DNA from 4 places in the Devosia alba genome. Region 3 is predicted to be linked to each of the others. Evidence: predicted binding sites of a transcription regulator. Region 3 holds the regulator's gene; each other region holds the start of a gene.
The links. Region 3 encodes LexA, which represses DNA repair genes until DNA is damaged. Its sites were predicted from a motif close to TGTTCNNNNTGTGTTCNG; they were not measured.

Region 1 (5,802 bases), on a different contig from region 3:
GGCTGGCGGTATTGAGCACATAGTCAATATTGCGCCCCGACAGGCCGACCCCGGCGCGGACCATGGCCAATTGCTGCTCCAGTGTCAGCTTGCCGGCAAATTGTTCGTGTCGCTCATCAACCACGAAGGTCAGCGCCCGGATCGCCCGGCCATCGGCCAGACGCACCGGTCGGGTCACATCCCGATAGACTTTGGTCACCTGTTCGCGCTGTTCGAGATAAGCCCGCACCGCGCCCCAGTCACTGCTTGCCACCTCGAAGGCCATGCCGCGGCACGAGCCGCCGCGCGCCAGCCCGAACACCAGACCCGGCCGCTCCAGTGTGCCGCGATGATGGTGCGAGACAATCGACAGGCTGCGATGGGCACCGCGCAGCAGGCCTTGCTGGGCGCCGATATGCGCAAACCCGGGATTCCAGATCAGCGACCCGTAGCCGAACACCCAATATGTGCTGTCGTTACTCTGTTCTGCCATTGCCATACCCTGACCAGAAATCTAGGCAATCCTGCCCGCCGAAACAATTGCCATCCTGCCATAGCGGCCCTGCACTACCGGCGCGACCCGGTTTGAACCAACACCGCGACGGCCCGCGCCAATAGCGCTTTGTCGCGGCCAACGCTAAGAATGCCAGCCATGAAGAAACGAATCATTATTCTGGGCAGTTTTGTGCTGGCCGTCCTCGCCCTGTGGAGCCTGGCCTGGTTCGTGCTGGCCGGGCTGGTCAAGCAGCAGATCACCGCGCAGGCGCAAGCCGACGGCATTACTGCGCCCCAGATCAGCTGCGGCACGCTGACCGTCGGCGGCTTCCCGTTCCGCTTTGACGTCGATTGCGACCAGGCGCGTCTGGTCAGCGGTGATTCGATCATCGCCCTGCGCGGCCTGCGCGCCAGTGTGCGCATCTATGCGCCCACCCATGTGCTGGCCTCGGCGCTGGGCCCACTCCAGCTCACCGACACGTTCACCGGCTCGCGCAATCAGCTGAGCTGGTCAGGGCTGGAAGCCAGCCTGCGTCTTGCCGATTGGCGGATCGCCCGCGCCTCGGTATCGGCTAGGGATATCATCTGGTCCGACACGCTGGTGGGTGAAAGCCTGATCGCCCAGGCGCCCCTGGCCGAACTGCATTTGTTCGATATCCCCGAACAGCACGACGCCGCACGACGCACCGCAGCACTGGCCGGCTATCTGCTGGCCAGCGATCTGGCCTATCCCGGCCTGACCCTGAGCGACACCAATGCCGAACTCCAGGTGGAACTCTCCGGGCTGCCCGACGATGTGCGCAATTGGGGTGAGCCCGATCTCTTGCCCAAGCTGCAGGCCGCCGATGGCCAGCTCAGGCTGGTGGCGATCCGCGGCACCGATGCCAGCGCGACACTGGACGCCAGCGGCGCCCTGATGCTCGACCCGCAGGGGCAGCTCGATGGCCAGATTAGCATCAGCTCGACCGGCGTGGCCGAACGCATCGGGCCGCTGCTGGAAGAGCCCTGGCGCACGCTGGTGCTCGGCACGCCCGCCGCCGACGGCAGTTATGCCAACCAGCTCAACTTCCGCGCCGGTGGGGTGTTTTCAGGACTGGTGCCAATCGCCGCCATCGGTCCGCTCTATTAGGCGTCGTCGCCGCCACCATGTTCGCGGATAAATGGCACGTCCGGGATCGGCGGCGATTCGTGCGGCCGGCCGAAATCGGGCGCGGCGGTTTCCTGCCCGGCCGAAATGATCGAGCGGCGAATTTCCCGGGTCCGGGTAAACATCGCCTCCAGCGCCGGGCCGTCACCGGTACGCACGGCGCGCTGCAACACCGACAGATCCTCGGAGAACCGGCCCAGCATTTCCAGCACCGCCTCGCGATTGGTCAGGAACACGTCGCGCCACATCACCGGATCTGACGCCGCGATACGGGTAAAATCGCGGAAACCCGAGGCGGAGAACTTGATCACCTCCGACTGGGTTGCCGCTTCCAGATCCGCCACAGTGCCCACGATATTGTAGGCCACCAGATGGGGAATGTGACTGGTGATGGCCAGCACCATGTCATGGCGGTCGGCCTCCATGATTTCGACCTGGCTGCCCATCGCCCGCCAGAAGGCGCTCAACTTCGCGGTCAGGGCGGGATCGACCTCGGGACCCGGCGTCAACACGCACCAGCGGCCGGCAAACAATTCGGCAAAGCCCGCCGACGGCCCCGAATGCTCGGTGCCGGCAATCGGGTGGCCTGGGATCAGACTTACCCCGGCCGGAATATGCGGCGCCAGCGCCTTGACCACATGGCCCTTGACCGAGCCGACATCGGAGACGATGGCGCCCGGCCGCAGCGCTGGCGCAATTGCCTTGATGACGCTCTCATATGCCCCCACCGGCGTACACAAGATCACCAGATCGGCGCCCCGCACCGCTTCGGCGGCATCAAGGGTATAGATATCGCCCAACCCCAGTTCGCGCGCCTCGTCCAGCGTGCCCTGCTGGCGCGTGGCAATGGCAATCACCTCGACCAGGCCCTGTCGCCGCGCGGCCAGGGCAATTGAGGAGCCGATCAGGCCAATGCCGATCAGAGCGAGCTTGCGAAACTGTCCACTCATGCGATTTGAACCAATGCCTTGAGAATGCCAACGACGCCGCGCATCGCCTGTTCGGAGCCGATGGAAATGCGCAGGCCGTGCGGGATGCCATAGGAATTGCCGATTTCACGGACCACCAGCCCCCGCTCCATCAGCGTGTCGAAGGCCAGTTGGGCATGTTCGGCATCGGGGAACAGCACCATGACGAAATTGCCCTGGCTGGGCACGACATGCATGTGGTTGGAATCCAGCTCCTGGGTGATCCAGTCCCGCCACTGCGCATTGTGCGCCTTGAGGCGGGCGGTGAATTCCGTGTCGCGCACCGCTGCCGCCCCTGCCAACTGCCCGGGCAGATTGACATTGAACGGTCCGCGAATGCGGTTGATGGCATCGATCACTGCGGCGGGTCCCACCATCCAGCCAACCCGGGCCGCCGCCAGACCCATTTTCGACAACGTCCGCACCATCACGACATTGCTGGCCTGGGTCGCAAGATCGAGGCCCACCGAATAGTCGGCAGCCGTAACATATTCCGCATAGGCGCTATCGATCACCAGCAGAATGTCCGGACGCAGGCCGGCATGCAGCCGCCGCACTTCGGCATCGCTGAGATAGGTGCCGGTGGGATTGTTCGGATTGGCCAGCCAGACAATTTTGGTTTTGGGCGTCACCGCCGCCAGCAGCAGATCGACATCGGCCGTGTAGTCGGTCTCCTCGACCATGACGATCGACGCACCGGCCGCCTTGGTGATGATCGGATACACCGAAAAACCATAGCGGTTCATCACCGCCTCATCGCCTTCGCCCAGATAGCACTGCGCGAGCAGGTGCAGCAGGTCACCAGAACCATTGCCGCACACGATCCGCTCGGCGGCCACGCCATGTACGTCGGAAAGCGCCGTCCGCAGCAGGTTCGATGAGCCCTCGGGATAGATTTCCAGATGCTCAGACGCCGCGCGAAAGGCGGCCACTGCCTTGGGGCTGGCCCCCAGCGGGCTTTCATTGGCCGAAAGCTTGACGGCATGGCTGCCCGCCGCGCCGGCCTTGCCGGGCACATAGGCCGCAATATCGAGAATACCAGGCTGCGGAAGGGGGCGAATATCGTCTGCCATGATGCCAATTCTGGGTGGAAAAACCGCGCGGACCATAGTCAAACTGCTCGGTCTTGGCAAAGCGCTTCTCACGTTTGGGCCGCGCGCGTCTCCATTTGCCATCGCCTTGCGTTCTGTCCCGGAACAGGACGGTCAATCGGCTTTATTGTGAATTTGTCCGGCGCCAAGCCAGCCGGGCCGGGCCGCCAGGCAAGAACGGGCCAGAAAAATCGCTGCCGCAGCAATTAACGCTTTGCTAACAAAACGACGCCAAAGCCGCACAATTCATCCCCTGTTAGGCAAGTTGAAGCGGCCCGAGCCGTTCTGGCCAACGGGGACACCGCACCCGACAGCTCTTGTGTCTGTCGCCGCCAGCTACCCACCACCCCTAGCGGTGAACAAAACAGGATTTTGTGATTCGCACCGATTCGGTGCCGTTTCGTTCGCGCCTTGTTCCATCCCTTAAGCCCAATGACAAAAACGTCGCACTGGCTGTCCTTTGTTGGCACAGCCCATCGTGCCACTCGCAACTGTCGCACGGACCTCCTACATTGGGTCGAAATGAGTTTCCCGCCCGCCCAGTCGGTCAAGGCAATCCTTGGCCCCACCAATACCGGCAAGACCTATTTTGCCATTGAGCGCATGCTGGCCCATCCCACCGGGATGATCGGCCTGCCTTTGCGTTTGCTGGCCCGCGAAGTCTATCAGCGCTGCGTCGAGCGGGTGGGTGAACAGGCTGTCGCGCTGATCACCGGCGAGGAACGCATCGTCCCCGCCAAGCCGCGCTACTGGGTCTGTACCGTGGAGGCCATGCCCACCGATATTCGCGTCGATTGCCTGGCCATCGACGAAATCCAGACCGCGACCGACTTTGATCGTGGCCATGTGTTTACCGACCGCATCCTGCATGCGCGCGGCAGGCACGAAACCCTGCTGCTGGGTGCCGCCACCATGGCGCCGCTGATCCGCAGGCTGTTGCCCGATGCCGAGATCATCGACCGGCCGCGTTTCAGCCAGCTCACCTATTCGGGCTCCCGCAAGATTTCGCGCCAGCCGGCCCGTTCGGCCATTGTCGCCTTTTCGAGCCGTCAGGTTTACGCCATTGCCGAACTGATCCGCCGCGAACGCGGTGGTGCGGCCGTGGTGATGGGGGCGCTCAGCCCGCGCACGCGCAATGCCCAGGTCGAGCTCTATCAGAATGGCGATGTCGATTTTCTCGTCGCCACCGATGCCATCGGCATGGGGCTCAATCTCGATATCCACCATGTCGCCTTCGCCGATGACAGCAAGTTTGATGGCCGCACCAGCCGTCCACTGACCCCCGCCGAACTTGGTCAGATCGCCGGCCGGGCCGGTCGCCACGCCCGCAATGGCACCTTTGGCGTTACCGCCGGCACCGAAGGATTCGACGAAGAAATGGTCGTGGCGCTCGAATCGCACGACTTTGCGCCCATCAAAGTGCTGCAATGGCGCAACAATCGGCTGGATTATTCATCCATCCCGGCCCTGCTCAACAGTCTTGAAGCCAGTGCCCAGGACCGCAATCTGACCCGCGTTCCCATTGCCACCGACCAGCGCGCCCTCGAATTTGTCGCCCGCAATGAGGCCGGCAAACTGGCGCGTGGCCTCGATGGCGCCCGTTTGCTCTGGGAATGTTGCCAAATCCCTGACTATCAGGGCATTTCACCGGCCAATCACGGCGAAATCGTCACCCGTATTTACTCCGACTTAGTCAAGCATGCGAAGGTTGACGCGGATTGGATTGCCGAGCAGGTCCGCTTTTGCGACAATGCGAGCGGCGACATCGACACCTTGAGCAACCGGATCAAGCAGATTCGCACATGGACCTTCGTCGCCAACCGCAAAAACTGGCTTGCAGACCCTTCACATTGGCGCGAAAAGACCCGAGACATTGAGGACCGACTGAGTGACGCGCTGCACGAGCGACTAACTCAACGCTTCGTCGACCGGCGCACCAGCGTGTTGCTTCGTCACCTGAAAGACAAACGTATGGCATCTCCCGAGATCAATGAGCGCGGCGAAGTACGGCTGGAAGGCCATCTCATCGGCACGCTCGAAGGCTTCCGCTTCACCCTGGCCCGCAACGATGGCGACGCCGACATCAAGAATCTGCGGTCCGCCGCCGATCAGGTTGTGGCGC
Region 2 (5,802 bases), on a different contig from region 3:
GGCTGCGCCATCAAACTTGATCTCCATCGAGCGCACCGCAAAGGCTAGGCCCTGCGCCGCCAGTTCGGCATGGTGAATACCCGCATCGCGCAGAAACTCGGTGCGCCCCCGCTCGAAGAATTTCAGATATGCTGCATGATAGACATTGCCAGAAAAGTCGGTGTCTTCGTAGTAGATGCGGATGGGGAAGTGATGGACACTCACGCCTCGGGCTCCTCAAACAGGCCGGCCTGCAGGCCGACAAAGCCCTGCGGCACGGTTTTGCCCAGATGCTGGAACGCCGCGCCGGTCAGCATGCGGCCGCGCGGGGTGCGCTGGATAAAGCCCTGCTGCAGCAGATAGGGCTCGACAATTTCCTCGATGGCGTCGCGCGGCTCGCTGAGCGCCGCCGCAATGGTTTCGATGCCCACCGGACCCCCGTCATAGAAATCGGCAATGGTGCTGAGATAGCGCCGGTCCAGTTGATCGAGCCCGCGCGCATCGACATCGAGCCGCAGCAGCGCCTTGTCGGCAATCGATCGGGTGATCTCGCCCGAGCCGTCCACCAGGGCAAAATCGGTCACCCGGCGCAGCAGCCGGCCGGCAATGCGCGGCGTACCGCGCGAGCGGCGGGCGATTTCCATCGCGCCGTCTTGCGCCATCGGCATGCCGAGCAGCCGCGCACCACGTTGCACGATCAGCACCAGTTCCTCAGGCGTGTAGAAATTGAGCCGCACCGGAATGCCAAAGCGGTCGCGCAAGGGTGTGGTCAGCAACCCGGCCCGTGTCGTGGCGCCCACCAGGGTGAAGCGTGCCAGATCGATCCGCACCGAACGGGCCGCCGGGCCTTCGCCAATGATCAGGTCGAGCTGAAAATCCTCCATCGCCGGATAGAGGATTTCCTCGATCGCCGGACTGAGCCGGTGGATCTCATCGATGAACAGCACATCGCGATCTTCCAGATTGGTCAGCAGCGCCGCCAGATCACCGGCCTTGGCGATCACCGGCCCCGACGTGGCGCGAAAGCCGACGCCGAGTTCGCGCGAGATGATCTGCGCCAGCGTGGTCTTGCCCAGGCCCGGCGGGCCGACAAACAGCACGTGATCGAGCGCCGCGCCGCGCTGCCTGGCCGCCTCGATGAATACCTCGAGATTGGCCCGCGCGGCCGCCTGGCCCACGAATTCAGCAAAGCCGGAGGGGCGCAGCGAGACGTCGAGATTGTCATCGCGGCCCGCCGCCGGGGAGGTCAGATCAGTCAACTACTCAGCTCCCGCAATCCCAGCCGGATCAGTTTTTCGGTGGCCATGCCATCGCCGTCGCGCGCCACGATCCGTGCCAGCGCGGCAGAGGCCTGGGCGCTCGAATAGCCCAGATTGGTCAGCGCCGATACCGCGTCGGTGATGGCTCCGGGCGCCACGCCGTCGCCCAGTGCCGTTTGCAGCCCCAGGGCACCCGCGTCAATGCCGATGCCGGTGGGCACCTTGCCCTTGAGTTCGGTCACCAGGCGCAGCGCCAGTTTCGGTCCCACGCCACTGGCGCGACCGACCATCGCCTTGTCCTGCAGCGCAATGGCGCTGGACAGCTCGGAGGGCGACAGCACGGACAGGATCGACAGCGCAACCCGGGCGCCCACGCCCTGCACGGTCGAGAGCAGGTTGAACCAGGCTTTTTCGGTCTCGCTGGCAAAGCCGTAGAGCCGGATCATGTCCTCGCGCACGATGGTTTCGATGAACACCACACCGGCCTCGCCAACGCGCGGCAGTGCCTGCAGCGTGCGGCCTGAGCAGAAAACCTCGTAGCACACCCCACCACAGTCGATCAGCACCCGATCATCGTCATAACTGTCAATCAGCCCTTTGAGCTTGCCGATCATGCACTGGCCCTCAACCGTTGCAGGGCCACCCGGTGATGGGCGTGACAGATGGCGATCGCCAGCGCATCGGCCGCATCGGCCCCCTTGAAATCGGCAGTCGGCAGCAGGGTTCTGACCATCAGCTCCACCTGCCCCTTGCCGGCATGCCCCGTGCCCACCACGGACTTCTTGACCAGATTGGCGGCATATTCGGCCACCGGCAGCCCGCGCGCCGCCGGCGTCAGCAGCGCCACACCGCGCGCCTGCCCCAGAATCAGCGCCGAGCGCACCCCGGCATTGACGAAGGTTTCTTCCACCGCCGCCTCCTCGGGCGCGAAGCGGTCAAGCACCACACCCAGCCCGGCAAACAGCGCAGCCAGCCGGTCAGCCAGCGAGCCATCGACGGGTGGCGTCACCGTGCCGGCCCCAATAAAGGTCAGGCGATTGCCGCGGGTTTCGATCACCCCCCAGCCACATCTGCGCAGGCCCGGATCAATGCCGATGATTCGTGTGGATAAGCTCATGCGGTATCCTTAATCACAGGCGCCAATCCTACCAAGTTCTATGTGAACAAACTGGCAACAAGGCCAGTGGAAAACCGCCACTTCGCTAAAATTATTTCTGACGGCGCAACACATTCTTTATCGCCCCGCCCTAGTTTCCGCCGCAGGGATGCAGGGAACACCAAATGACCGGATCAAACACCGCGCTGCCACGACGATCATGGCGGCGGATAAGACGTGTGGCGAGCGGGATACTCGCCATTTCGGTGGTGTTTTCCGTCGTCCTGACCATTGTCATCATGGAAACTTTTTCCGCTGGCCCCGGTCTTACCGGCCTGCTCGTTGCCATCTTCATGCCGGTCTTGGTGGGCGGCCCCATGATCTTCCTGCTGACGATGCAACATGAACAATTGCGCCATGTTAACCGGCAGCTTGAGCAACTGGCCAGCACGGATTGGCTAACCGGCTGCCGCACACGTGGCGCCTTTACCAACGAGGTCGCGCACTGGCTCGACCACCGCGCCAGAAATGGCGGTGCCCTGCTGGTGGTCGACGCCGACAATTTCAAACGCGTCAATGATCGGTTCGGTCACGACCACGGCGACCTGGCCCTGCGCCAGATCGCCGACGCCATCCATACCGCCACGACTGCATCCGAGGCCGTCGTCGGGCGCCTGGGCGGTGAAGAATTCGGCATTTTCCTGCCCGGCGCCGACTCCATCGTCGCCGACCGCATCGCCCAACGCGTCCGGAGTGCGGTTACTGCCATCACCTTCGTCCCCGGGGGCACAACATGGCCGCTCTCGGTCTCGATCGGCGGCGCCACCTATGCCGCACGAACCGACTATGCCGTGCTCTATCGCCACGCCGACCAACGCCTTTATCAAGCCAAAAGCGCAGGCCGCGATTGCGTTGCCATGGCGCATGCGGCCTGACTTCGACCCGTTAGCAACCAGACCAAGGTGCCCACTATTTCCCATTTGTCCTGGCGCACGCCGCCAGCGCGACCTCAGCCGGAGCCCGTCCAATGTTGCCTTCCAAGACTTTGACTGCCCTGCAGAGCTGGTCCAGCGTTGGCCGCTGGACGCTGTTGGGAACCATAGTGTGCGTCGCTGTTTCGGTCGCCTTCAACGTACTACTCTTCGCCGATCTCGGCGGCTCTGCGCTGCAGCGCTCGGTTGTCAGTGCCACGCTGTTGCCGGCCATTCTGGGCGTGCCGATGTTTCTGTTTGTGGGCTTGCGGCTGCGCGGACTGCAGCGCAGCAATGCCCGGCTGGGTGTAGTCGCGCGCACCGACAGCCTGACCTCCTGCCTCAATCGAGGTGCCTTCACCGCCAAGGCCAACCTGCTGCTGGCTCAGCGCCGCGCGGGAGAAACCGGCGCGCTGTTGATGATCGACGCTGACAATTTCAAGGCCATCAACGACCTGTACGGCCATGATTTCGGCGACGAGGCCCTGGCCATTATCGCGCGCTCGATCCGCTCAGTATTGCGCACGGGCGACCTGGTAGGTCGCATGGGCGGAGAGGAGTTTGCGGTTTATCTGCCCGACCTGGACTATCACCAGACCGAGGCCATCGCCGAACGCATCCGCCGGGCGGTCTATCTGGCAAATTTCACCCCCCACAATCACCGACACACGCTCTCCGTCAGCATTGGCGGCGCGGTGTTTGAGGGGCGGGCACGCTTTGCCGAACTGTTCCGCATCGCCGATCAGCGCCTGTATCAGGCCAAGAAATCCGGGCGCAACCGCGCCGCCGTCGTCAGTGTCACCGAAGCGCCATCACCCGCCCTGCGGCACACGGCATAAAAAAGGGCGGCGCCAGCAGCACCGCCCTCCCATTGTCGCCCGCTCGGATATGCCACTAGGCGTCGAGCTTGGCCATATCTTCGTCGCTCATTTCGAAGTTCGAATAGACGTTCTGCACGTCATCGTCTTCTTCGAGCATGGCGATCAGCCGCATCAGCGTCGCGCCCTTCTCGGCATCGATTGGCGTCTCGGTCTGCGGCTTCCACACGGCCTTGACCGATTCCGCCTCGCCCAGCGCCTGCTCCAGCGCTGCCGCAACTTCCACCATCGCCTCGAAGGTGGTGGTGACGTAGTGACCGTCTTCACTGCTCTCGACGTCGTCGGCACCGGCCTCGATGGCGGCTTCCATGATGACATCTTCAGTGGCGGCGCTCGCCGGGTAGACGATCTCGCCAACCTTGTCGAACATGAAGCCGACCGAATTGGTTTCGCCCATCGCGCCGCCGCACTTGGAAAAATACGAGCGCACATTGGACGCCGTCCGGTTGCGATTGTCGGTCAGCGTCTCGACAATGATGGCAACCCCGCCGGGGCCATAGCCCTCATAGCGGATCTCTTCGAAATTCTCGCCATCCGAGCCGATGGCCTTCTTGATGGCGCGGTCGATATTGTCCTTGGGCATGGACTGCGCGCGGGCATTGACCACGGCCAGACGCAGCCGCGAATTGAACGCCGGATCGGGCATGCCCATCTTGGCCGCCACGGTAATTTCGCGGGCCAGCTTGGAAAAGACCTTGGAGCGCACCGCGTCGGATTTGCCTTTGCGGTGCATGATGTTCTTGGCGTGTGAATGGCCGGCCATTCGATCCCTCGCGGATGCTTCTGACGAATTTTGCCCGCTTATAGGGGGATGATCGGCAAAAATAAAGAGCGCCGCCGCTCAAGAGACCTCGACTGTTTCAGCGCTTCCCGATTTCTCAGCCGGCCGGGTTTCTGCCCAGCCGAGCAGCGCGTCGAGCGCCGGACACAGCGCCTGTCCCCAAGCGGTCAGGCTGTATTCCACTTTCGGTGGCACCTGATGATGCACGATGCGGCGCACGATGCCGTCGGCCTCCATCTGCCGCAATTGCTGGATCAGCATTTTCTGCGATATCGCCGGGATCGAGCGCTCCAGCTCGGAAAAGCGCTGCACCTGGCCGCCGAACAGGCGAAACAGGATCAGCAGCTTCCAGCGCCCCTCGAGAAATTGCAGCGCCTGCTCCACCCGGTCGGCCGCCGAGCCGGGAACGGGATGAATGGACTTACTCAAAAGTGGGTACCTTACTTTTTCGTCGGTTCTTGTCGATAGCGCCAGTGTAGCCCTATCTCTGGCCACCGCCAACACAAGGACCACCATGATGAGCCCGACGCTTCCTACGCCGCTTGCCGACTATTTCGCTGCCGCCAACCGCCACGATATCGCCGCCATGCTGGCCCCGTTTGCGCCGGAGGCCCGCGTCAAGGACGAGGGCCAGACGCATATCGGCACCGCCGCCATTCGCGTCTGGCTCGAGCATACGACGGCCAAATACGCGGTCACTGTCGAGATCGTCGATATGACCGCTGATGCAGAGACCACTGTTGTGGTCGGCAGGGTCTCAGGCAATTTCCCCGGCAGCCCGGCCAACCTGACCTACCGCTTCACCCTGGATGGCGACCGCATCGCCAGCTTGGCGATC
Region 3 (5,802 bases):
GAGAGCCTGATGCGTCAGGATGACGTGGCTGCGGCCACCCGGGCGCTGCTGCTGGGGTCAGTGCAGGCGGCCCACTGATGGCGCAGGGACTGACCCACCTCAATGCCAGGGGCGAGGCCCATATCGTCGATATTGCCGACAAGGCGGTGACGCGTCGCCGTGCCGTGGCGCAGGCGCGCCTTGTGGGCCAGCCTGAAACCATCGCCACCATCATGGCGGGCGGTCTCAAAAAGGGTGATGCCCTGGCGGTGGCGCGCATTGCCGGCATCATGGCCGCCAAAAAGACTGCCGATCTGATCCCGCTCTGCCATCCCATTGCCCTGACCAAGGTCAGCGTGGAGATTGCCGAGCATGGCGAAGATGCCATTGTGATCATCGCGACCGCGGAAACCACCGGGCAGACCGGGGTGGAAATGGAAGCCCTGGTGGCCGCCTCGACCGCCGCGCTGACGCTCTACGACATGGCCAAGGCGATCGACCGGGGCATGCTGATCACCGACATATGCCTGATGGAAAAGTCCGGCGGCAAATCCGGGGCGTTTGTGCGGTCATGAGCCTGCTCCCGGTTGAGAACGCCATCGCTGCCATATTGCGCCGGGTGCCTGCGCCAGTGGGCGAAAGCCTGCCACTCGGCGAGGCGGCAGGCCGGGTCCTGCTTGCCCCCGTGCTGGCCCGGCACGATCAACCGCCCTTCAATGCCAGCGCCATGGATGGCTATGCCGTGCGCGCCGAAGATATTGCGCCGGGCCACAGTCTGGCGATCATCGGCACGGCGCAAGCCGGGGCCGGGTTTGCCGGAACCCTCGGCGCCGGCGAGGCGGTGCGGATTTTCACCGGCGCTCCCGTGCCCGATGGCGCCGATGCGGTGATCATGCAGGAAGATGCCACGCTCGACGGCGACCGCGTATCGTTTTCGAGCCAGCCCCAGCCGGGCCGCAATGTGCGGGCCAGGGGCAATGATTTTGCCGTTGGCCAGGCCCTGATCGCCGCAGGTGTCCGCTTGACGCCGATGCAGCTGGCCGTCGCTGCTGCTGCCAATGCCCCCGCCCTGAGCGTATCCAAGCGCCCGCGCATCGCCCTGCTGGCAACCGGCGACGAGCTGGAACTGCCAGGCGCGGTCCTTGGGCCCGATCAGATCATCGCGTCAAACAGCTTTGGCCTCGCGCCCCTGTTGGCCCCCTATGCCCAAACCGTCACCGACCATGGTATTGCGCGCGACCAGCGGGACCAGTTGCGCGCCAGGCTGGTGGCGATCCTCGCCGATGAGCCCGATGTGCTGATCACCACGGGCGGCGCCAGTGTCGGTGATCATGACTTCGTGCAGGAAATCCTGCTCGAACTCGGGGTCACCCTGGATTTCTGGAAGATCAATATGCGGCCGGGCAAGCCGCTGATGTTCGGCACCGTTGGGAAGACCCTGGTGTTCGGGCTGCCGGGCAATCCGGTTTCCGCCATGGTCACCGCCATTGTCTTCATCAAGCCGGCCCTGCGCGCCTGGCTGGGCCTGGCGCCGCAGATTCACTGGCACCTGCCATTGGCGGCGCCGACCCCGCCCAATACGGCACGCCGCCATTTCATGCGGGCGCAGTTGCTGCAGACTCCAACCGGCCCCCAGGCCCTGCCGATCAGCCAGACCGATAGCGGCCACACCTCGTCCATGGCCAGGGCGGACCTGCTGATCGTGCAACCCGAACACGACCCGGGCCAGCCCGCCGGCGCGATGGTCGAGACGATCGTGGTCGACGCATTCTGACGCCGTCGAGTCTGGGCGCAGCACAAAATTGCACGGGATATTGCAGAACATAACTGGAACACTTATAGTCGTTCTGTCTATGTTCCGATTCTCACCCCGAGGGGCCCCATGCTGACCCGCAAACAACACGAGCTGTTGATGTTCATCCACGAGCGGATGAAGGAAAGCGGCATCCCGCCATCGTTTGATGAGATGAAGGATGCACTCGATCTGGCGTCCAAGTCCGGCATTCACAGGCTGATTACCGCGCTTGAAGAGCGCGGGTTCATTCGCCGCCTGCCCAATCGGGCGCGGGCACTCGAAGTGATCAAACTCCCCGATTCGATGAACCCGTCACTGGGTGGCCGCAAGGCGCGCTTCGAGCCGTCGGTGATCGAGGGCAATCTGGGCAAGGTCGCCAGCCCGCCCTCGCGGATGGCCGCTGATGATGACGGCGTGCGCTCGATTTCCATCCCGGTCATGGGCCGCATTGCAGCCGGCACACCGATCGAGGCAATTCAGTCTCATTCACACACCATCATGGTGCCACCCGAAATGCTGGGCAGTGGCGAACATTTCGCGCTCGAAGTGCGCGGCGATTCGATGATCGATGCCGGCATTTTTGATGGCGACACCGTGCTGATCCGCAAGCAGGACGCCGCCAGCACCGGGGAAATCATCGTGGCTCTGGTGGACGATGAAGAGGCCACCCTCAAGCGCCTGCGCCGCAAGGGTAATACCATTGCGCTCGAAGCGGCCAACCCGGCCTATGAGACCCGCATTTTCCCGCCCGACCGCGTCAAGGTTCAGGGCCGGCTGGTCGGATTGCTGCGCAAGTACTGATTGCCTGCCCGCCGTGATGAGCGGCGCGATGGATGGCCCCGCCGCCCCGCCCCTTTATGCCGGTCAGCCGGTTGTCTTGAATGACAGCCGGGTGAGCCATTTGGCGGGGTCGGGTTCCTCGCGGGGATCAGTCTCGTAGATTTCCAACCGGCAGGCGAAGTGATCGCCGTCTGCGGCGGCGCGCATGTCCCAGGCAATGTTGTTGTCTTGCGCCCAGCCGATGAATTGCGCGGTGGCGTCCAGCAAGCCGTCATAGTGGCCGGTATGGCTGGCGCTGAGATATTGCCCCGCTGGCAGGGTGCCGAACTTGACCGGACTGTCCCCGGCCATAGCGCGCTCAACCATCACGCCGGCTTCGACATCGAGTGTCCTGGCCATGTCGATCCGTCGGTAATTGTAGAATGGCGCCCCAATGGGGGTAAGGCCGTGGCTGGCGAGCCAGGCGAACAACGCCGGAAACCCCTCGTCGGCCGGCTTTTGCATCTCTGCCATGGTGACGGTGAAGGGGATATAGGCATAGGTTTGGGCGGTGCGGTCTTCAAGCACGGGACTGGTCAGCACAATATGTCTCCTCTGGCGGCCCCCCTGGGGGCAAGGCAGCACGCCGGCGCAGCAGAACCAGCGGCGAACGGGTACTGCACGCTAGACGATTGAACTTTGGACAGTTCGACAGCGTTGTGCGTTTTTCGGAAGAGAATCAGTCGCGCGCGTCGGGCGCCGGCACATCGGTGCTGGTGTCGCACTCGATCAGCCACACATCATAGACCGCATGGTCGATGGCGTTGAGCGCCGGGCTGTCGGCAAACATCCAGCCGGTGAAGATGCGCTTGGAGGTGCCGGTCAGGCTGCGCTGGTCGACCTCAAGAAAGGCCGAGGTGCGCTGGGTTTCGGTGGCCGGACGGTTATAGCAGGCGCGCGGCGTGATCTCGAGCGCACCAAACAGCACGGTCTCGTCGATATAGACATCAAAGCGGGTAATGCGGCCGGTAATCTTGTCGAGGCCGGAAAAGGTGGCAACCGGGTTGGCGGTGGGTTGGGCCCATGCCGGGCCCGTAATGCCCAAAACCCCCAGCGCCGCGATTGGCGCCAGGACGGTCAACAGATGGGGCAAGGCAGTGCGGTGGCGCAAGGCGCCGGCCTTACTCAGGCGACCAGGCGTCGTAGTCGCCGGTGACGCGGGGGCGTTCGCCCTTGTTGAGCAGGCTGCCATCGGGCCGATAGGCTGCCGCGGTGCCGGTCAGGTTTTTCTGATGCGGCAATTCCCAGTCGCGGGCCGCGTAATTGGCCTTGGTGGGGACGATATCGGTACGGTGATGCATCCAGCCATGCCAGCCCTGGCCAATGGTGGAAGCGTCGGCGGGACCGGCATAGGTCACATAGCGTCGGTCGGCCTTGCGATCCTGGTAGTATTGATTGCCGAATTCGTCGCTGCCGACATAGTCGCCGAAGCGCCAGATCCATAGACGGGTGCCCCAGGTCTGACCGCCCCACCAGGAGAAGATTTCGCTCAGGAACTGCTTGATACCGGATTTAGCCAATTGTCGATTCCGCCGTCGAGAGGTGCGAGTGCGCCGGGTGTATCATGGTGCAGTGTTGCAGCCTAGTGTTTGGCGGGCGTTTCGTTGCGACAATTGGGCATTGCGCGTCGCGATCGCGGAGCGGCCCGGCTGCCCGGCGCGCATGCCATGCCCCTGCTACTGCATCTGGTAGGCCATGGGGGGCACACCACCACCGGCTCTGGTAGAGGGCATGCAGCGATTTTTGCGCAATCTTTCTGTGCTTGACAGCGTTGTGGTCGATTGATTCGAGACATTCCGGACATGGTTACCGACATTTTAACGCGCCGGCAGCAAAGGCGTTTAGCCTTGGTATTTCGGCGCTTTAGCGGCGATCTTTCGGCTCACTTATCGCGACTTCATGTGACGGAATCGGGTGTCTGAATAGCGGCAGCCAAGTGCCGGTTTTGCTTGAAGTTTGTCCCCGTAATCCACATATTGAGCCTACTAGTGGTTGTCTCGGAGCTGCCCTCAACCACTAGACCTTGTGATTTGTGACGTTGACGCGTCGTCTGAATCGGCAGATGTTTTGAGCAGGCCGACAGCACACCATGTCGTTGGCTCAAGTCCCCTGGTCAAGCACTGGCATCAGACCAGAGCGATACGGGGGCACAGGCAAGTTTTTCGGGCCCGGCCACGGGCTCGGTTGGTGACGCGTCAAAACAGATTTGGGTAAGAAGCCGGGTTTTCGGCTCGCGGGACTTTGTGTGCCCGTTACATTGGGGACTAAGACGACCATGCGCATTGAACACCGCTTCACGACAGCCAATCAGGACCGCTATGCCGGCCTCGAATTCCGTTCGGCCACCAGTGAGATTCGCAATCCGGATGGCTCGGTCGTCTTCAAGCTCGAAGATATCGCCGTTCCGTCGACCTGGAGCCAGGTGGCAGCCGATATCATCGCCCAGAAATATTTCCGCAAGGCCGGCGTCGCCAAGGTGCTCAAGAAGGTCGAGGAAAATTCGGTGCCGTCCTGGCTGTGGCGCTCGGTCCCCGACCACGCTGCGCTCGCCAAGCTTCCCGAAAATGAACGCTATGGTTCGGAAATGGACAGCCGTCAGGTGTTTGATCGCCTGGCCGGCACCTGGACCTATTGGGGCTGGAAGGGCGGCTATTTTGACTCTGAGGAAGATGCGCAGGCATTTTTCGACGAGCTCGCCTATATGCTGGCCAGCCAGCGCGTGGCGCCCAACAGCCCGCAATGGTTCAATACCGGCCTGTTCTGGGCCTATGGCATTGATGGCCCCGGTCAGGGTCATTTCTATGTCGACCCGTTCACCCACAAGCTCGTCAGCTCCAAGAGCTCCTACGAGCATCCCCAGCCCCATGCCTGCTTCATCCAGTCGGTCAGCGATGATCTGGTCAATGAAAACGGCATCATGGACCTGTGGGTGCGTGAAGCCCGCCTGTTCAAATATGGGTCGGGCACCGGCACCAATTTTTCGGCGTTGCGCGGTTCGGGCGAAAAGCTCTCGGGTGGCGGCAAGTCAAGCGGGTTGATGAGCTTCCTCAAGATCGGCGACCGCGCTGCCGGCGCCATCAAGTCGGGCGGCACCACCCGTCGTGCTGCCAAGATGGTGGTGCTCGATATCGATCACCCCGATGTGGAAGAATATATCAACTGGAAGGTCAAGGAGGAGCAGAAGGTTGCCGCGCTGGTGACCGGCTCCA
Region 4 (5,802 bases), on a different contig from region 3:
GGCTGATCGGCACGACCTTCGTGTTCTGTCTGCCGGGTTCGCGCGGCGCCTGCCGCGACGCCTGGGAGGGTATTCTTACCCATCAGCTCGATTACCGGCACAAGCCCTGCAACTTCGTCGAACTGATGCCCCGGCTGGACGAGCGCTGAGCGCCCCAACAGGAGCGGGATAAAAAAACGGCGCCCCGCGGGGCGCCGTTGACGTTTGGGCTAGTGACCCATGCCCGGCATGTTGTTCTCCGGCTTGCGAACCATGAAGGCGGTGACGATGGCGAACAGGGAAATCACCGCCCCGACCAGAAACGCCAGCTGAATGCCGCCGGCCAATGCGCTCACCGGCTCCAGCCCATCTGCCGCCAGACTGGCCGTGCGAATGGTCATCAGGGCCACGAACAGGGCAATGCCCGCCGCCCCGGCGACCTGTTGCACCGAGCCCAGAATGGCGCTGCCATGAGAGTACATGTCCATCCGCACCGAGCCCATTGCGGCGGTGAACAGGGGCGTGAAGATCAGGGCAAGGCCGACGCTGATGATGATATGGCCGGTCAGAATGGCCCAGACCGAGGTGTGCTGATCGACCCGGGTCAAGGCCCACAGGACCAGCGACACCAGTGCCGTGCCCGGCACCAGAAGCCTGGTCGGGCCGATGCGGTCATAAAGCCGCCCCACCGAAGGCGCCAGCAGGCCCATCAGCAAGCCGCCGGGCAGCAGCAGGAGCCCGGTCTGCAGCGTGTCTATGCCCAATACGTTCTGGGTATAGATGGGCAGCAGAATCACCACGCCGAACAGCGCCATCATGGCGATGGCCATGGTCAGCACCGAAACGGTGTAATTGCGGGACTGGAACGTGCGCAGATCGAGCAGCGCCTTGTCCTGCCGTGCCAGACCGATCTGGCGCCAGATGAACACCACCATGGCCACCACACCGATCACCAGCGGCAGCCAGATCGGGAAGGCGGCCCCCGCCTGCTCGCCTTCGCCCAGGCTGGACAGGCCATAGACCAGGCCACCAAAGGCCAGCGCGGAGAGGATCACCGAGACAATGTCGAGCGGCGCATAGCGCGGCGTGGTGACGTTCTGCATCTTGCGCGCCCCCAGGGCCAGCGCCGCCAGGGCGATGGGCAGCATCAGGATGAACATCCAGCGCCACTCGAAATTGGCCAGGATGAAGCCGCCAATGGTCGGGCCGATGGCGGGCGCCACCGAGATGACGATGGAGATATTGCCCATGGTCTTGCCGCGGGTTTCCGGCGGCACCAGGGTCATCACCGTGGTCATCAGCAGCGGCATCATGATGGCGGTGCCGACGGCCTGGATGACGCGGCCGAAAATCAGCAGCTCGATGCCCGGCGCAGCGGCGCAGATCAGCGTGCCAGCGGTAAAAACCGCCATGGCCAGCATGAAGATCGGGCGGGTGTTCATGCGCTGCAGCAGAAAGCCGGTAATCGGAATGACGATGGCCATGGTGAGCAGGAAGGCGGTGGTCAGCCACTGCGCCATATTGGCCTGGATACCCAGATCAGCCATCAGATGGGGGATGGCCACGCTCATCATCGTCTCATTGAGAAAGACGACGAAAGTGGAGCCCAGCAGCAGGGCAATGACCAGTTTGTTGCGCGCCGCGTTGTCGGCAGGTGCCAGCGCGCCCGGCAGCGCGGAGTCGGTGAATTGTGCTTCGGTCGTCATCAATGATTTCCCTCGGATCGGCAGGCGTCGTCAGGATGACGAACGGCCCCAGTCATATTCGACGTGGTCTTGAACTATTCCTGTGACATCGGCTGTCAGCAGAACGCTCAATCGCGGCGGCGACACCGCTGCGCAGCATCAAGGTGGCATGCGCTGGCCGGCTCGCGATGACGCGGATGTGATTGGCAGGGCGCTTGGCATAGTCGGGTTCGACGCACTCGTCTATTCGTAGCTGTGCGGACCGGGTTTGTTGGATCGATGCTGTTGCCGCCGCGCTACACCAGTGTCGGCGATCCGGTTAATGTTCTTGTTCTGTTCCAATGGAACTGCTACATCACTGAAGCGTTGTTCAGTCACGATTCGACTGCTCCAACCTCGGCAGGAGATGTTCGCATGGCCCTCTATCAAGCTCCGTCATTTGAAGCCCTCGAGCGGCTGAGCCGCAGTCGCGACGCCGATCTGGCGCGGCGCGAGCTGCTCGACGTGGACCGCATTCGCGGCCGCGGCGCGCAGAGCAATCGCAGTGGCCGCTTTGAAAAGCAGACCCGCGAATCCTTCGACGATGGCTGGGACAATGTCGAGCCGCTGTCGATCTTTGAGACGGTCGAGCATGCAGAGCGCGCCAAGACCATCATCACCTCCAATGACAGTCCCGACATCGGCTTCGAGCGCTCGATCAACGCCTATCGTGGCTGCGAGCATGGCTGTTCCTATTGCTATGCCCGGCCAACGCACGCCTTTCTGGGCCATTCGGCCGGGATCGAGTTCGAGCGCGATATCTATGTGAAGACCAATGCCGTCGAGGCGCTGCGGGCTGAGCTGTCGGCCAAGAGCTATCGGGTCAAGCCCATTGCCATGGGCACCAATACCGACCCCTACCAGCCGGCCGAGCGCAAGCACAAGCTGACGCGCGGCATTCTCGAGGTGATGCTGGAGACCAGGCATCCGGTGATGATCACTACCAAGTCCTCGCTGATCATCCGCGATCTCGACCTGCTGAGCGAACTGGCCAAGCTGGGCCTGGTCAAGGTCGCCATTTCGATGACCTCGATGGACCACAAGCTGAGCCGCCGCATGGAGCCGCGCGCCTCCTCCCCGGCCCGCCGGCTGGAAGCCATCCGGCTGCTGAGCGAAGCCGGCGTGCCGGTGGCGGTGTTTGCCTCGCCGATGATCCCGGCGATCAACGATATGGAGCTCGAACGCATTCTCGATGCCGCCGCGGCACAGGGGGCGAGCAGTGCCCAGATGATCCTGCTGCGCCTGCCCGGCGAAGTGCGCGACGTGTTCCGCGAATGGCTGCTGCGGCATTTCCCCGATCGGGTGCGCCATGTGCTGTCGCTGGTGCGCGATACGCGCGGCGGCAAGGATTATGACAGCCGCTTCGGCACCCGCATGACGGGCGAAGGCCCCTATGCCACGCTGCTGCGGCAGCGCTTCGACAAGGCGCGGGAGCGCTATGGGCTCGATGGCAAGCTGCCCGGCCTGCGCAGTGACCTGTTCACGCCGCCCCAGCTCGAAAGCGCGCAGATGAGCCTGTTCTAGGCCCGGCCCTGGGCGGTGGCGGGCCTGCGCAGCCAGGTGCCGATGAAGTCCAGCACGGCCGGATCGTCATAGCCATCAGCGGAGAGCACCGCGCCGGCGGCGCGCAATTGCGCATCGTCGAGGCTGGTGCGCATGCCGATAGTGGCCAGACCGGCGGCGGTTGCCGAGGCGATGCCGGTGCGCGAATCCTCGAAGGCGACCGAAACGGCGGCATCGGCGCCGAGCAACCGCAGCCCTTCGAGATAGGGCAGCGGATGGGGCTTGCCATGCGCCAGTTCCGCGCCGATCACCAGGGCCTTGAAGCGATGGGTGATCCCAAGCCCGTCAAGGATCAGCTCGGCATTGGCGCGCGGCGCATTGGTCACTGCCGCCATTGCGATACCGGCGGCATCGGCCAGATCGAGCAGGGCAAACAGCCCGGGGACAGCGTGGATGGAGGAAGCTGCCAGATCGCGGAACAGCGCTTCCTTGGCATCGAGCACGGCCATGCCTTGGGCGGGAGACAGACCGGGCAGCAGCGTGCGGGCAATGTCGACATTGGCCAGCCCCTGCAGTTCGCGGGCAAAGCGTGCGCGGTCGAAATGGTGACCGAAGGGCGCAAAGGCGCGGTTGAAGGCCTCCAGGTGCACCGGATCGGTATCGGCCAGCGTGCCATCGATATCAAACAGCAGCGCGGCGCCGGGCGTCGGGGTCATGAAGGGTTCCGGGGTTTCTGGAAGGGGCGTGGCTAGTATTGGGCGACCTTGCGGGCGAACGCGGCCATGAAATCGAGCGAGGCGAGCACGCCCCGCAGCGACAGTCGCACCGTATGGGTGCTGCGTTCGGCGCTGGCGGCATCTATCAAGGGGACGGTCAGGGTCATGGCATTGCGCTGTTTCATCTTCTCAAGCACCTCCGCCGTGCGGGCGGGGTCGACCACAAAGAACTGATTGAGCGTATTGTGGCGGGTTTCGAGGTCGCTGGCAAAATCGAGGCGTATGGTGGTGTCCCCGGCAAAGCTCAGCTCCAGCATTCCGCTGGTGTCGGTCTGCGCGTCATCAGCAGCAATGGTCACGGCAATATCGTGCGCACCAGTCAGGCGATTGCGCAGCACGGTCAGCTTGTAGGCTGGCTGGCCGGCGCTGTTGAATTGTTGGCTGCCGGTGCTGGCAAAGCAGGAATAGCCATAATAATCAGCCGCCCCCTCGTCGATCACATCAGGGCACGCCGCCAGCCAGTCGCGATGATATTCGCGCCATTCGCCAAAGGGATGATGGAAGGGCTCGGCGGCGATAGGGACTGCGCAGGCAAAAGCAGCGAAAAGTACGATGCCGGTCCGGAAAATCATCTGTTTCTCTTGTTCTGGTGCCCCCCGGCAGCCGCTACTATACCCATAGCCTGGGCTCGTCACAGGGTTAAGTCAGGGAGATCGACATGATTGTCACCGCGCACAAGGGTATCGTCATCTGCGAACTCCCGCCCGAGGGCGGCCTGCTGGGGGCAGACCTGACCGGCCCCGACCTCATCGGGGAGACCTATGCCGCCGACCCCGACATCATTGTCGTGCCGGTGTCCCGGCTGGCGCCCGGCTTTCTCGATCTGCAAACGCGCCTTGCCGGCGAGGTGTTCCAGAAGATGGAACAATATGGCCGGCGCCTGGTGATCCAGGGCGACATTGCCACCGCCATTGCGTCCAGCAGGGCGCTGCACGATTTCGTCCACGAGACCAACCGCCGCGGCCACCACCTGTTCGTGCCCGATGGTGAAGTTCTGCTCGCCCGGCTCGCTTGACTTGAACAGCGCCAGGACGATGCTGCGACCATGCTGATCGATTCGCCGCCCCAGACCGCTCCCGACTACAGCCATGAGGCCTGGCTCCAGGCCCGGGGCGCCCGCGTGGTTGCCGGTGTCGACGAGGCGGGACGCGGCCCCCTGGCCGGTCCGGTCGTGGTGGCGGCAGTGGTGCTCGACCCGGCCGCCATTCCCGCCGGGCTCAATGATTCCAAAAAGCTCAGCCAGGAGCAGCGCGAAATCCTGTTTGAGCTGGTGTTCGCTTCGGCCCTGGCGATCAGTGTGGTGGTGGCCCCGCCGTCGATCATCCTGGCGCGCAATATTCGCGGCGCGACGCTGTGGGGCATGGCCCAGGCCGCCTGCGGGCTCAGCCTGCGGCCGGACCGGGTATTGATTGATGGTCGTGACGTGCCGCTGGGCCTGCCCTGCGATGGGCTGGCGCTGATTGGCGGCGATGGTCGCAGCGTGTCGATTGCCGCCGCCTCGATTGTCGCCAAGGTGACGCGCGACCGGATGTGCGCGATCATGGATTGCGACGCGCCGGCCTTCGGCTTTGCCGGGCACAAGGGCTATGGCACCCCCCGGCACATGACGGCACTGAGTGAACATGGCCCCTGCCGGCACCATCGCGAGGCCTTTGGCCCGGTGACCCGGGCCCGGTTGCGGCGTCTGGCGGGCTAGCGGCGCAGCCGTTAACCCCCTGCTAACCCTACGCAAAAACGCTCCATTAACTCTGCGGCGCTATAACGGGCGTGTTAGTATTGCGTTAGGGTTAAGTGAATGTTGCGTACCGCGCGTATGGCTC

Region 1: a site for LexA is predicted at 4,082-4,099, ahead of ABFY71_RS15480 (helicase-related protein). Genes of this name have one in related genera too.
Region 2: a site for LexA is predicted at 2,398-2,415, ahead of ruvC (crossover junction endodeoxyribonuclease RuvC). Genes of this name have one in related genera too.
Region 4: a site for LexA is predicted at 1,988-2,005, ahead of ABFY71_RS16240 (PA0069 family radical SAM protein). Genes of this name have one in related genera too.

What each region holds. Positions count from the first base shown of each region.
Region 1 is NZ_JBDUUI010000011.1:81,561-87,362, forward strand. Features, by position in the region: gene ABFY71_RS15460 (gamma-glutamylcyclotransferase) at 1-472, opposite strand, end outside; gene ABFY71_RS15465 (DUF2125 domain-containing protein) at 632-1,603, shown strand; gene ABFY71_RS15470 (prephenate/arogenate dehydrogenase family protein) at 1,600-2,571, opposite strand; gene ABFY71_RS15475 (pyridoxal phosphate-dependent aminotransferase) at 2,568-3,662, opposite strand; gene ABFY71_RS15480 (helicase-related protein) at 4,203-5,802, shown strand, end outside.
Region 2 is NZ_JBDUUI010000010.1:85,201-91,002, reverse strand. Features, by position in the region: gene ybgC (tol-pal system-associated acyl-CoA thioesterase) at 1-204, opposite strand, end outside; gene ruvB (Holliday junction branch migration DNA helicase RuvB) at 201-1,238, opposite strand; gene ruvA (Holliday junction branch migration protein RuvA) at 1,235-1,852, opposite strand; gene ruvC (crossover junction endodeoxyribonuclease RuvC) at 1,849-2,355, opposite strand; gene ABFY71_RS14750 (GGDEF domain-containing protein) at 2,574-3,269, shown strand; gene ABFY71_RS14745 (GGDEF domain-containing protein) at 3,362-4,144, shown strand; gene ABFY71_RS14740 (YebC/PmpR family DNA-binding transcriptional regulator) at 4,200-4,946, opposite strand; gene ABFY71_RS14735 (winged helix-turn-helix transcriptional regulator) at 5,025-5,480, opposite strand; gene ABFY71_RS14730 (nuclear transport factor 2 family protein) at 5,380-5,802, shown strand, end outside.
Region 3 is NZ_JBDUUI010000001.1:4,183-9,984, reverse strand. Features, by position in the region: gene trpC (indole-3-glycerol phosphate synthase TrpC) at 1-78, shown strand, start outside; gene moaC (cyclic pyranopterin monophosphate synthase MoaC) at 78-554, shown strand; gene ABFY71_RS00040 (molybdopterin molybdotransferase MoeA) at 551-1,753, shown strand; gene lexA (transcriptional repressor LexA) at 1,862-2,575, shown strand; gene ABFY71_RS00030 (GyrI-like domain-containing protein) at 2,639-3,136, opposite strand; gene ABFY71_RS00025 (DUF2155 domain-containing protein) at 3,273-3,704, opposite strand; gene ABFY71_RS00020 (NADH:ubiquinone oxidoreductase subunit NDUFA12) at 3,715-4,113, opposite strand; gene ABFY71_RS00015 (vitamin B12-dependent ribonucleotide reductase) at 4,869-5,802, shown strand, end outside.
Region 4 is NZ_JBDUUI010000013.1:53,555-59,356, forward strand. Features, by position in the region: gene moaB (molybdenum cofactor biosynthesis protein B) at 1-149, shown strand, start outside; gene ABFY71_RS16235 (MDR family MFS transporter) at 210-1,685, opposite strand; gene ABFY71_RS16240 (PA0069 family radical SAM protein) at 2,079-3,227, shown strand; gene ABFY71_RS16245 (HAD family hydrolase) at 3,224-3,922, opposite strand; gene ABFY71_RS16250 (hypothetical protein) at 3,955-4,554, opposite strand; gene ABFY71_RS16255 (DUF4180 domain-containing protein) at 4,641-4,997, shown strand; gene rnhB (ribonuclease HII) at 5,028-5,678, shown strand; gene ABFY71_RS16265 (site-specific DNA-methyltransferase) at 5,796-5,802, shown strand, end outside.